DNA from 4 places in the Halobacillus seohaensis genome. Region 4 is predicted to be linked to each of the others. Evidence: riboswitches for the same ligand, from Rfam matches in the RefSeq annotation. Region 4 holds a riboswitch; each other region holds the start of a gene.
The links. Region 4 has a riboswitch for cobalamin ahead of ACFQIC_RS01225 (DUF4430 domain-containing protein). Riboswitches for the same ligand answer to the same signal wherever they lie in the genome.
Positions count from the first base shown of each region.

Region 1 (3,160 bases), on a different contig from region 4:
CATGCAAAATTGGGAGTCTGGATCCTGAAATAAAAACCCCCAGGAATCTGGGATGACCAATTCTTCCGCCTTCATGGGTACATCTACAGTATTAGGAATTAATCCCGTCAAGACTTGTAAAAGAGTAGACTTTCCTGAACCTGACGGGCCCAGTATTAATACCTTTTCTCCCTTATTCAGAGAAATGGAGAAATCCTTGAATAACAAGGATTCAACTCCCGGAAACTTCAACCGCATGTTTGTCATACTAGCGATACTTGTCATGATTCTCCACTCCTATACTAGCCTAAAGCCTTGTAATCTTCCTTAGAAGCAGGGCGCACAAGATTCGTTACTCCTGTTTTTTCTAAAGCCTGAACGATGAGATAAGCGAAGATACCTGAAATAAGAATAGCTCCAATCATTCTGGCTCCAAACATGATAAGCAAGTTCCAAAGTGCCAAGTCTCCGATGTACCCGTAATAGTAGTCAATGCCAATTGAAGCAAATGCAGAAGCAACACCTGCTAAAGATGCAACGAACATATCAAATCTCTTATATCGGAAAGCTGCGAAGATTAGTTCAGCCGCAAGACCTTGTCCTATTCCAAATATCAGTGTAGCTACGCCCCATTCACCACCAAAAATAAATTCACCTTGTGCAGCAGCAACTTCTGCCAATAAAGCAACACCAGGTTTTCGTATAATTAAATAAGCAACGATTGCAGCAATAAACCACATTCCATAAATTAATTGCTCTAATTGAAGTCCGAATGTTGAAACCACACCATACAACGGTCCCCACAGTTTATAGATCATACCAAATATTAACGCAATGATGATTGTTACTAAAATATCCGTTAGTTTTAAGCCTTTTCCCATTCTTCTTCATCTCCCATTCTATGTTTTTTATTAATTAGTAGAGCCATCGATTTTGCAACAATTCCTAAAGGAAATCATACAAAAAACCACTTCCCTTACCATAGTAAGAAAAGTGGTTGCATTGGAAATTTAAATATTAATCCTATTTATTTCGCAACTCCACTTCCCTACGCTGGTATGATCCAGATCAGGTTCTAAGGGTCTTAAAGTCTTACTTTAATCTCAACCTTTTGTCAGTAGTTGAATAGCATAGAATTCTAACTTTCTAGTGCTAATCCAACTAAAGAAGGTACCCCTAGTGGAAGAACTTCACTATTTAATTTTTTCAATATTCATACTATCATCATAATCAAGATTGTCAATTACCCAATTAAAATTAACTGAATGGTTATGCTAACAACTATAGCATTTTATGTGCAACCCTCACACTCATAATAATTATCTTCTATATTCAAAATTTTTATCATTTCACCAATTTTAATATCATCTTCTTCGGTGAATTCCATATCAGCCACTCGCTCCACAATTTTATCTTTTGCTTGTTCTTCATTCAATTCGGTTATACTAAATTCACTCTTAGTTCCTGTAGAGATTACTTCATATTCAAATAAAAAACGCTTCATTTTACTATCCTACTTTCAATAATTTGAGTATCATTCGATCATGCTATTTTCCGATATAGACTTGTCACTTATCAAGGTGATCTAGACAATAAAAAAAATCTCTCTTTCTAAAGAGAGATCGTCATGACAGCATGTAAATTCAGACTGATATCACAGTCTTAACTATTACAATCATAACACCTCCCTATTCCTCGTAGGTTTAGTGTATTACCAACAGGCAGGTCTCCTGACTCATGATCTTCACGTACCCACGCCTTCCCATAACCTTTCTTTTAAAAAGAAATAGTGACATTCTTGTGGGTAGTTCACATTTACAGTGGCGGGACCGTGTCGGATTTTAACCGAACTTCCCTTTTAAGTTGAATAAGCCTTTTCGCCTAGACAACACCTTTAATAATAAATGTATTAAATTTTCCATCATGGAGAATAACCAGATTGTCAGGTATGATAGCACCAGTTTCTCTGTTTCTCCGATAGTTTGGTGTTTTTTATAAAATTCTTTTTTCTATGAGAAAGACTCTAGCAATTTAACTATTTATTGTCAACCTTCCAAACATTCAGCAGAAGGGTAAAATGAACTTTTATATGGAATTAGGCCTTTCTTTCAGAATAATTAACGCTTTACCCAGTTGCACCATTAAAGCTACGTATCTATAATAAATATAGTACCTTAGTAAAGGAGGAACTTGATTGCCTATAAACATTCCGAAGAACTTACCTGCAGGTGAGATTCTAGCCAACGAAAATATTTTCATTATGGACGAGCAACGAGCGAGTACCCAGGATATCCGTCCTTTAAATATATTGGTTTTGAATTTAATGCCCGAAAAAGAACGGACAGAAACCCAGCTGCTACGACTGCTCAGTAACTCTCCCTTACAAGTAAATGTAGAATTACTACATACAGCCAGCTATGCGTCCAAAAATGTGAGTCAATCACACTTACAACAGTTTTATAAAAGCTTCAATCAAATCAAAAACAACCGCTACGATGGAATGATCATTACGGGAGCACCTGTAGAACAGTTAAAATTTGAAGAAGTCTATTATTGGAAAGAACTCACGGAAATCATGGAATGGACGAAAACTCATGTGACCTCTGTGATGCATATTTGTTGGGGAGCCCAAGCAGCCCTCTACTACCATTATGGCATCGATAAATTTAAGTTATCTGAAAAACGGACAGGCGTTTTCCAGCATCAGTTAGTCAATTCAGATGTGCAGCTTGTCAGAGGATGTGATGATGAATTCTTAGCACCCCATTCCCGTTTCACGGATGTCTCAGAGGAAGAAATTCTCGCACATGATGACTTGATACTTGTGTCTACCTCCAAGGATTCTGGACCGTTCACCATTTTATCCAAAGACAAGAAACATGTGATGGTGACCGGCCACTTGGAATATGATGCAACGACGCTAGGCATTGAATACCACAGAGACATGGACAACGGCCTACAACCAGAGATGCCGATCGACTATTTCCCAGACAATGATCCTAACGAAAAACCTTTGAACCGTTGGCGCTCACACGCTTATCTGGTATTCTCTAATTGGCTCAATTACTATGTATACCAGGAAACACCTTTTTCATGGAAGTAAAAGACAGACTTACTTATCGGTGTTCTGAACCACGCGAGCTTCATTCAAGTTCAATAGTTTTATAGTACAACGAGCTAA
Region 1 covers NZ_JBHSZV010000047.1:149,253-152,412, forward strand. The annotation lists gene ACFQIC_RS16960 (ABC transporter ATP-binding protein) at 1-264, opposite strand, end outside; gene ACFQIC_RS16965 (ECF transporter S component) at 282-860, opposite strand; TPP riboswitch at 1,008-1,167, opposite strand; gene ACFQIC_RS16970 (hypothetical protein) at 1,271-1,483, opposite strand; cobalamin riboswitch at 1,682-1,890, opposite strand; gene metA (homoserine O-acetyltransferase MetA) at 2,174-3,082, shown strand.
Region 1: it holds a riboswitch for cobalamin, as region 4 does, so the genes downstream of both, ACFQIC_RS16970 (hypothetical protein) here and ACFQIC_RS01225 (DUF4430 domain-containing protein) in region 4, are expected to answer to the same signal.

Region 2 (3,160 bases), on a different contig from region 4:
AGTAAATAATGCTCCTGATTAGACAGTGCTTTAATTTTCCAAACGCCTTCAGTAGGATTATGAATGGTTAGCATATGGTGATACGTTCCTTTAAAGATAGTCTCAGAGTCTGCAATTGGAATAAAGGATTTGTTCACGGATCCACCTGGGCTAATGAGAGATATGTTCGGCTTTTCGTGTTCACTCATCCAATTTACCGTAATAGTGTTCACGTCATTTTCTACAAAAAAGGTTTCAGTAGTTTCACCTCGGTAACTTCCTCCGTGAAAATAGGCATGTGCTGAGGGTTTTTGTTTTTCCAAGGATCTATTATTATGGCTGTCACTTTTAAAAGTACTAGATTCGTATAGGTGATCAGCGAACAAGTGGAACGTAGAATGACCTTTAATAATTTCTGAATGATTCCAATCACTAACACGTAACTCTGTAGTGTAGGGCAATCGGGATCTTTCAACTGTGATAGCTCCGTCATTTTCACCATAGCTGCTTAAATAGAGGCCACCCCAGTAAAGGGAAGAGCCAAAGGAGCCCCAGCCGGTCCCACTTAACGTATAAAATGGAATATGATCGACCATCGAACAGCTATCTGTCTTACTGCGAAAATAATCCATATAACCTGTTTGAAGGGATTTTATTGCTTCATTTTTATTACCAATGATGTCAGCAAGCCACCCAGCCCAAGTACTGAAAGCTAAATCTGCCAATTCTGAACCTTGATGGGGAACAGAGAGGTTTATGACTTTTGCAACGTAAGGAATTGCCTCATAGTGAATCATAGCAGATTGAGTATCAATTCCACCCTTACTATGGGCGACTACAATTAACTTTTCATTAAAATGTTGATAGATTTCCTCTAGTTTACTAGCTAGGAGTCTGCCGTTATCCCACATATCGAGAGTTGAGTGCAAATCAATAAATGCTGTTTTAAATCCATTAAAATAGGCTATTTCATACATGTCATTTCCATTCCACCATGTGTGGGAGGAACTATTTATTCCATGGATAAACACGATCGGTCGTTTAGAAGGGGCTACATATGGTGGAACTGTTCCTTTATACCATTGACCTGGGGTGCCAGAAGTTGAATTTTTTCTATATTTATCGGCTTGAAAAGGATAAGTGACAGGCAATGATCCGTTACGATTTGTCATAACAATCTCCTTTATAAATTGAGTGTGTTCAATGTTATGGTAGATAGTTGCCCGAGTTGAGTAATAAAGAGTTATAAAAGCCAGAGGAATGGGGGCGAGGGGGAAACGGCTCGCTTTTTCGTGGTTGGATCCTATGAGATAAACAACCTAGGAGTTTTCGTATATGCCAACAGAAAACGAGTGTTTTTTAAACTAAATTAAAGTAAGGGAATCGTTCTTCCACAATCGGGAGCTTTAACGGAATGAGATGAGCAACTTTCTTAATAAAAAAAATAATCAATATAGATACTATCATTATCTATGATTTAAAACTTTTGTAAAGCGATATTGTGATGAAGAACGATTCCCCCTAGAAAGAGAACGTCAAAGATTGACATCCACACCAGATTAATAGATATTAAGTAGAAGGGAAACATCCCTCCAAACTAAATGAGCTTTATGGTTGCTTCAATATAAAGAAGCTGAAAAGGGAAGTTGGTGTAAATCCACGCGGTCCCGCCACTGTAAGGAGTAGACATCTTTTAATTAACCACTGCTTTATCAAAAAGCGGGAAGGAAAAAGAAGTCGTTGACTCCAAGCCAGGAGACCTGCCATAAGGAAGAACATGATCATCCTACGGGAGATAGGAGTGTGTTACATGATGAGAAATCGCTATGGCTAGCAGAAGGATCTATTTTTCGAATCTCATGCATAATACGCACCTCCAGAAGGTGTATTTTTTATGAAAAAGGAGAAATGATGATGGATCAAATCCTGCCCGTAAGTCATTCAAAAATGGTACAGACGCGTCTAGTATTACCCCCAGACACCAATCATTTAGATACAATATTTGGTGGGAAAGTGTTAGCTTATATTGATGAAATTGCAGCATTATGCGCTATGAAACACAGTAATAGCGTTGTTGTGACAGCTTCTATTGATTCAGTTGATTTTTTAGCTTCTGCCAAGGTAGGAGATGCCTTGCAGTTAGAGGCAAACGTCACTGCCACTGGTCGAAGTTCAATGGAAGTCTATGTGAAAGTATTTGCTGACGATATGTTGCAAGCAAAAAAAGTAATGACGACAGAATCCTTTTTAACGATGGTAGCTGTGGATGAGAATGGTAAGCCGAAAGTTGTTCCAGGGATTTTGCCTGAAACTGAAGAGGAACAAAGATTATTTGAGACGGCTCCAGCACGCAAAGAGCATAGAAGGAGTCGGGCAAGTTTGAGATGAAAAAAAAGCTGTCTCATTTTGTGAGACAGCTTTACCTTGTCTAAGATTATTTCTCAGGCACGTCACAGTTATCATCTGTACAAGAAGCTCCGTTATCTTCAGGAGACAACGATTCAAAAGCTGGAGTAGATTTTTCCTCATCCAAAACCTTTTGTAAACTTTGCACAAAAACTTCTGTCGGTTGAGCCCCGGAAATGGCATATTTGCGATTAACGACAAAGAATGGAACGCCCTGCACACCAATCTCTTGAGCTTCTGCTTCCTCGGTGCGAACTTCCTTTGAATATTCCTCGCTCGCAAGTACTTTACGAATTTCTTCTTTATCTAAACCAATCTCACTTGCTAACTCTACTAGTGTTGTATGATCACCTACATCTTTAGCCTCTGTAAAAACAGCATGGAAGAAACGCTCGGCTACTTCTTTTCCGAACCCTTTAGTTTCAGCGAATTTAGCTAGGCGATGGGCGTCAAATGTATTCGTAGAAATCATTTGATCGAATTGAAAATCAAGTCCAACTTCCTCCGCTTGCTGAGTCATATTTGCAGTCATTTCTTTAGCTTCATCCAAGCTCTTTCCATATTTCGCAGCAAGTTTTTCGTGAATGGTTTGACCCGTATTTTTGATAGCTTGTGGGTCTAATTCAAAGCTTTTATAAACTATATCTATCGGTTGTTCGGCCGATAGTTGCTCTAATGATTGTTCTAATCGACGCTTTCCTATATAACAAAATGGACATACGAAATCGGACCATACTTCTATTCTCACTTTATCACCTCATGAATTATTGTACTC
Region 2 covers NZ_JBHSZV010000022.1:28,253-31,412, forward strand. The annotation lists gene ACFQIC_RS09295 (esterase/lipase family protein) at 1-1,151, opposite strand, end outside; cobalamin riboswitch at 1,574-1,761, shown strand; gene ACFQIC_RS09300 (acyl-CoA thioesterase) at 1,894-2,367, shown strand; gene ACFQIC_RS09305 (DsbA family oxidoreductase) at 2,414-3,133, opposite strand.
Region 2: it holds a riboswitch for cobalamin, as region 4 does, so the genes downstream of both, ACFQIC_RS09300 (acyl-CoA thioesterase) here and ACFQIC_RS01225 (DUF4430 domain-containing protein) in region 4, are expected to answer to the same signal.

Region 3 (3,160 bases), on a different contig from region 4:
TATCGGATTTGCCATTCCAACTTCAACTGTGAAGCCTATAATTAAGGACCTAGAAGAAAATGGAGAAGTTACACGTCCATTCATGGGAATTCAAACTAGAGATTTATCTTCCATTTCAACACGTCTTCAACAAGAACAGTTAAACCTCCCTGAAGATGTGGAATCTGGTGTCGTTATAGCAAAAACGCAAGGAGATTCTCCTGCAGATCAAGCAGGTTTACAAAAATATGATGTTCTCGTTCAGGCTGATGGTAATAAAATTTCTTCTCTTGTAGATCTGAGAAAATACATTTATGAGAAAAAAGAAGTTGGAGAAAAAATGAAGTTAACGTATTATCGTGAAGGAGAAAAACAAACAACGCCGTTAACATTGGGCAAATAACTATAAAAAATTGACCAGTAAATAAGACATAAATTTATGTTCTTTAACTTATTCAATATAAAACAAAATTTCCCTTTTTAAAAAAGCAAGGAGGATATATTATGAGAAAAGTAATACCAGTGTTAGTTTCTATTATCGCTATGTTAACATTAGCTGCTTGTAATAATAGCAGTGCATCATCAAATTCCAAAGTGGTAGCTTCTACGAAAAATGGAGAGGTAAATAAAGAAGAATTTTATAATAAATTGGTAAGTGAGCACGGAGATAAAGTGCTAAAGGATATGGTTTATGAAGAAGTGTTATCAGAAAAATTTTCTGTTTCGGATAAAAAAGTCCAAACAAAACTAGATAAAATGAAAGAGCAATATGGGGATAAATTCCAATCTGTATTAAAACAAAATGGTTTTGCTGATGAAGCTCAATTTAAAGAGGTAATTCGCTCATCAATGTTGAAACAGAAAGCCGCCACCCAAGGAGTTAGCGTAAAAGATGAAGAAATAAAACAGTACTATGAAAACATGAAAAAAGAATTCAAGGCTAGTCATATTTTAGTAAAAGATAAAAAAACAGCAGATGAAGTATTGAAAAAACTAGAAAATGGTGAAGAATTTGCTAAACTAGCCAAAGAGTATTCCACAGATAAGAAATCCGCTAATAATGGTGGGAAACTTGGAGGATACACATCTACTGGAAAAATGGTTCTACCATTTGAAAAAGCTGCTTATAATTTGAAAGTGGGCGAAGTAAGTGACCCTGTAAAAACCAAACATGGTTATCATGTCATCAAAGTCACCGATAAACGTGATAAAGAGGATACATCTTCTATTGGTAAGTTCAAAGATATGAAAGACCAATTACGTCAAGAATTGCTAAATCGACAAGCTAATCCTGATAATATAACAGAAATCATGAAAAATGCAGGCGTAGAAATTAAAATAGAGGAACTTAAAGACCAAATATCTTTTGAACCAAAATCAAGTGCAAGTAAATAGATTTAAGCACGATGTTCTCGAAGGAAAACGTCTTTTTGATGTCCCCCCCTTTTTATTAGTACCAAACACTTTTTGCTTGTGAACCGAACGTTGACAGTAAATTCCTATCGTGCTACTATGTTTTTAATCAATTAAATAGAATCTCTTATTCAGAGAGGTGGAGGGACTGGCCCGTTGAAACCCGGCAACCTATCAGCGTACTAACGTTGATTGTGGTGCTAATTCCAGCAAAGCGATCGCTTTGAAAAATAAGAGAGGTGCGTCTAAAACCTCTCTCAACGAGAGGTTTTTTTTCGTACAACATCAATACACAACTAAATATCGTATATCACTCAGGTGTTGTCTAAGTTCTTAAACTAGCTTATTTCAACTTAAAAGGGAAGTCGGTGAAAATCCGACACGGTCCCGCCACTGTTATAGGGAGCAACTTGCAAACATGTCACTATATTTTTAAAAATGGGAAGACGCAAGTATGTGAAGATCTTGAGTCAGGAGACCTACCTGTTGATTACACACTAGAACCTACGAGGATTAGGGAGGTGTTAGGCACTTTAACAGAATCAGTCTGTCTTAACAGGCTTATTTAATAATACTGTCATAACAATCTCTCTTTCTTGCAAAAGAGAGATTGTTTTGGCTAGAAAAGATATGGGAGGAATAGATATGACAAAAAGCTCAACGATCGGTTATCCGAGAATCGGAGAAAAACGAGAATGGAAGAAAGCCTTGGAGCAATTCTGGAAAGAGAACATAACTGAAACAGAACTTTTAACAGAGATGAAAAGTCTAAGGATCAATGATCTAAAAAAACAAAAAGACATCGGTATCGACCTGATTCCAGTTGGCGATTTCAGTATGTATGATCAAGTCCTCGATACGGCTGTGATGTTTGGCTTAATCCCTGATCGATTTAAGCACCAAGATGAGAAAGCACTACAGACGTATTTTGATATTGCTCGTGGTAATGATAAAGCAGTGGCCTCAGAAATGACGAAATGGTTCAATACCAATTACCATTACATTGTTCCAGAAATTGAAGCTGATGCTGAACCTACACTAGTAGAAAACCGATTGCTACATTACTTTCAAGAGGCAAAAGAAAAGCTAGCAATCAACGGTAAACCCGTGATCCTCGGCCCTGTTACATTTTTAAAATTGTCTAAGGGTTTTGAGAAAAAAGATTTTAACAAACTGCTTAAAAAACTTGTTCCCCTCTACATACAAGTGCTTCAAGAACTTGAGAACGCTGGTGCTGAGTGGGTGCAAATTGATGAACCGATCCTAGCTACTACACTGACTGAAGAAGATATCACATTAGTCAAAGATGTATATCAATCCATCCAACAAGAGTTATCCAGCATAAAAACTCTTCTCCAAACCTATTTTGAAGCAGTCGATCATTACGAGGAGATCGTTTCCCTGCCAGTCGACGGTATCGGCCTTGATTTTGTTCATGATGAAGGAGCAAATCTGGACAATCTAAAAAAATATGGTTTTCCAGAGGATAAAACCCTCGCTGCCGGTGTAATCAATGGTCGTAACATTTGGAGAGAAAATTTAGATATTAAATTGTCCCAGCTTGAAACAATCATATCAAAAGTTGAAAAAAAACGTCTGATCGTTCAACCTTCATGCAGCTTATTACATGTGCCTGTCACTGTGACTACTGAAACCGAATTACAACCTCATCTAAAGAATGCCTTGGCCTTTGCCGATCAAAAGCTTGATGAAATTAAGATTTTAACCGATAGCTTAAATAATGGAAGAGATACAGTTGAAGCAAAAT
Region 3 covers NZ_JBHSZV010000047.1:122,751-125,910, forward strand. The annotation lists gene ACFQIC_RS16860 (S1C family serine protease) at 1-382, shown strand, start outside; gene ACFQIC_RS16865 (peptidylprolyl isomerase) at 484-1,374, shown strand; SAM riboswitch class I at 1,517-1,629, shown strand; cobalamin riboswitch at 1,692-1,893, shown strand; gene metE (5-methyltetrahydropteroyltriglutamate--homocysteine S-methyltransferase) at 2,038-3,160, shown strand, end outside.
Region 3: it holds a riboswitch for cobalamin, as region 4 does, so the genes downstream of both, metE (5-methyltetrahydropteroyltriglutamate--homocysteine S-methyltransferase) here and ACFQIC_RS01225 (DUF4430 domain-containing protein) in region 4, are expected to answer to the same signal.

Region 4 (3,160 bases):
TGTAGTTTCAGAATATGAAAGGGAAGAACTTATTTTATCCATGACTGATCTAATTAAAGATCCCTCAAGTCAAGTTGTGGTAACTGACAGAAGTGGTAATATTCTAACTTCCCCATCATCAGAAGGTAATGACTTACCAAATTTCAGTTATAACTGGTTTATGAATGATTCGGAGTTCGCTGCTGTTGTTGAGGAACGGAAAGATGTAATGAAAGTATCTAATATTGAAGATTCAGAATTAGGCTATATGGTTGTTGGTACACCCCTTAATGATCAACAAGGTGCTGTGTTTGTCTATCAATCACTAGACACAATAGAGGAAACTTCAGATCAAACGACCAAGATTATTTTCTTAGGAGCAGGCATCGCCATAATATTAACCACTATATTTGCTTTCTTTCTATCCACTCGTATAACTTCCCCTTTGATCAAAATGAGGGAAGGGGCACTTGAATTAGCAAAGGGAGAATTTAATACAAAAATTCCTATACTCACTCATGATGAAATTGGTGAATTGGCCATGGCATTCAATCGGATGGGTAGACAATTAAAGTTTCATATAGATGCTCTCAATCATGAGAAAGAACAATTATCAGGGATATTGCGTTCAATGGCTGACGGTGTGTTAACTATGAATCGTCAAGGGGATGTATTAGTTTCGAATCCTCCAGCAGATCAATATTTGCAAGCATGGGCTTTCGAAGTTAGTGGGATAGAAAAACACTATAGCGAACAACAAAGGAATCTGCCAGTTCCTATGAGAGAACTTTTTAATAAAGTGATTGACAACGAACAAGAGCTGATGACTGAAGTCACTGTTCAAGGTCGAACTTGGGTTATAATTATGACTCCTTTATACGACCAGGATCATGTAAGAGGTGCAGTCGCAGTTTTACGTGACATGACTGATGAACGGCGATTAGATAAATTGCGAAAAGACTTTATAGCAAATGTTTCCCACGAACTAAGAACCCCTATATCAATGTTGCAAGGCTATAGTGAAGCCATCGTAGATGATATAGCCGAGTCAAGAGAAGACAAAAATGAACTTGCGAAAATTATTCATGATGAGTCATTAAGAATTGGACGATTAGTGAACGAACTCTTAGATATTGCACGCATGGAAGCAGGGCATATCTCCTTATATCTAGAACAAATTCAAGTCGGTCCGTTTGCTAAGAAAATAGTTAGGAAATTTAAAGGACTCGCAGAGGAAAAACAAGTTCAATTGAATCTTGATCTACAGGATGAACATCCCATGATTTCCATAGATATTGATCGCATGGAACAAGTGTTAACGAACTTAATTGATAATGCAATTCGTCATACTGATGAGAATGGAACAGTTGATGTGATTATAGAACGTAGTCAGTCTGAATGGCTTATTCAAGTATCGGATTCCGGTCAGGGTATTCCTGAAGATGATTTACCTTTCGTCTTTGAACGCTTTTATAAAGCTGATAAATCTAGGAAAAGAGAATCTTCTCAAAAAGGAACAGGGCTAGGGCTTGCTATTGCTAAGCACATTGTTGAAGCCCATAGCGGAAGTATCGGAGTTCATAGCAAGGTTGATGAAGGTACTACGTTCACTGTGGTTATTCCTATCAAAGAGGAAGAAGATGAAAATTAGATTGCTAAATCGTTGAGAATCGTGTAACCTGTAATTTGAACTTAATATGTTGATGTTGGTGCCCAAATAGGGCTGAATAGGGAATCTGGTATTAATCCAGAACTGTCCTCGCAACTGTAAGTGTAGACGAAAAGGAGAAACCACTATAATCTTTATGGGAAGGTTCCTTAGTAGGATGAGACACAAGTCAGTAGACCTGCCAAACATCACTCGTTTCAAAGCTTCGAGGGTTGAGCGTTTGAGATATCCGTTTGGTTTATGAATGATTATGATTAACTCCATTTGGTATGTCTTAAGCCTGTTCTTCACTATGAAGAGCAGGCTTTTTATTGTTTATACATAAAACGTTTCTAGAAGCTTTGAAACAATCAAATAGTAGGGAGGAAGTTTTATATGAGCAAGCTTTATCAAGGATTTTTAATGACTTTATTGGCGGTTGTCCTGTTATCAGGCTGTCAAGAGGAAGCTAATGAAGGTGTATCTGAAACTGAACAAGAAAAAGTAGAGGAAGTATCTATCGAGGTTGAAATTTCTCAAAATAAAGGAGAAGAAGTTATTTCGACAGAAGAGCATTCCGTAGAAGAAGGAACCATGCTTATGGAAGTTATGGAAGATAATTACGAGGTTGAACAAGAAGAAGGATTTATTAATAGTATAGAAGGTATTTCTCCTGAAGATGGTGAACAAAAGGCTTGGCTTTATACGATAAATGGAGAGGATGCAACAGTCGGAGCCACGGAATATGAAGTAGAAGAAGGAGACGAAATCAATTTCGATTTTCAATCTTGGGAATGATGGTATAAATGAAAACGTATAAAATTACGCTGATTGCAATGCTAGCGGCATTGGCCGTTGCCGGAAGGATTGCAATGGCTCATTTGCCAAATATCCAGCCCGTGACAGCCATTATCATCATCACAGGCTTTTGGTTAGGTCCTTTAGCTGCTGTAACCATGGCTATCTTAACAACCTTTCTCTCAAACGTGATTCTAGGGATGGGAATTTGGTCGATCTGGCAGGTAGTCTCCTGGTCGGTGATCGGAATGATTGCTGGAGTTATAGGTAAATACTGGTCATCTATTCCTGTTTGGGGCTTATCGGTATATGGTTTTTTAAGTGGGATGTTCTTTGGGTTAATGATCTCAGTGACTATGTATACCGTTGGACAATCTTTTTGGGCTTATTATCTAGCGGGTATCCCTATGGACGTCAACCATGCAATATCTAACACTGTATTTATTTTGGTATTATCACCAATTTTAGGTAGGTTGTTTAATAAATATCATAAGTCCCATATCATGACTTAAAAGCTATCTTATTAGTAACGGGTTCTGTATAGTAATTTGTTTCGGTTTTTGGAATGCAAGTAAGAAAAGATTCGGTCGAAATCGTAAGTAGTTCTGTTTCGGTTGAGAAACATATGAAATAGTATATGAGTTAGCAGACCAAATCGCATAGCGGTTTGGTCTTTGTATTTTCCTGCCATTTGATGGGCTTCCTAGCCTGGAAGAAGTCATGAAGACCATTTTC
Region 4 covers NZ_JBHSZV010000004.1:186,869-190,028, reverse strand. The annotation lists gene ACFQIC_RS01230 (ATP-binding protein) at 1-1,630, shown strand, start outside; cobalamin riboswitch at 1,670-1,849, shown strand; gene ACFQIC_RS01225 (DUF4430 domain-containing protein) at 2,024-2,425, shown strand; gene ACFQIC_RS01220 (ECF transporter S component) at 2,434-2,937, shown strand.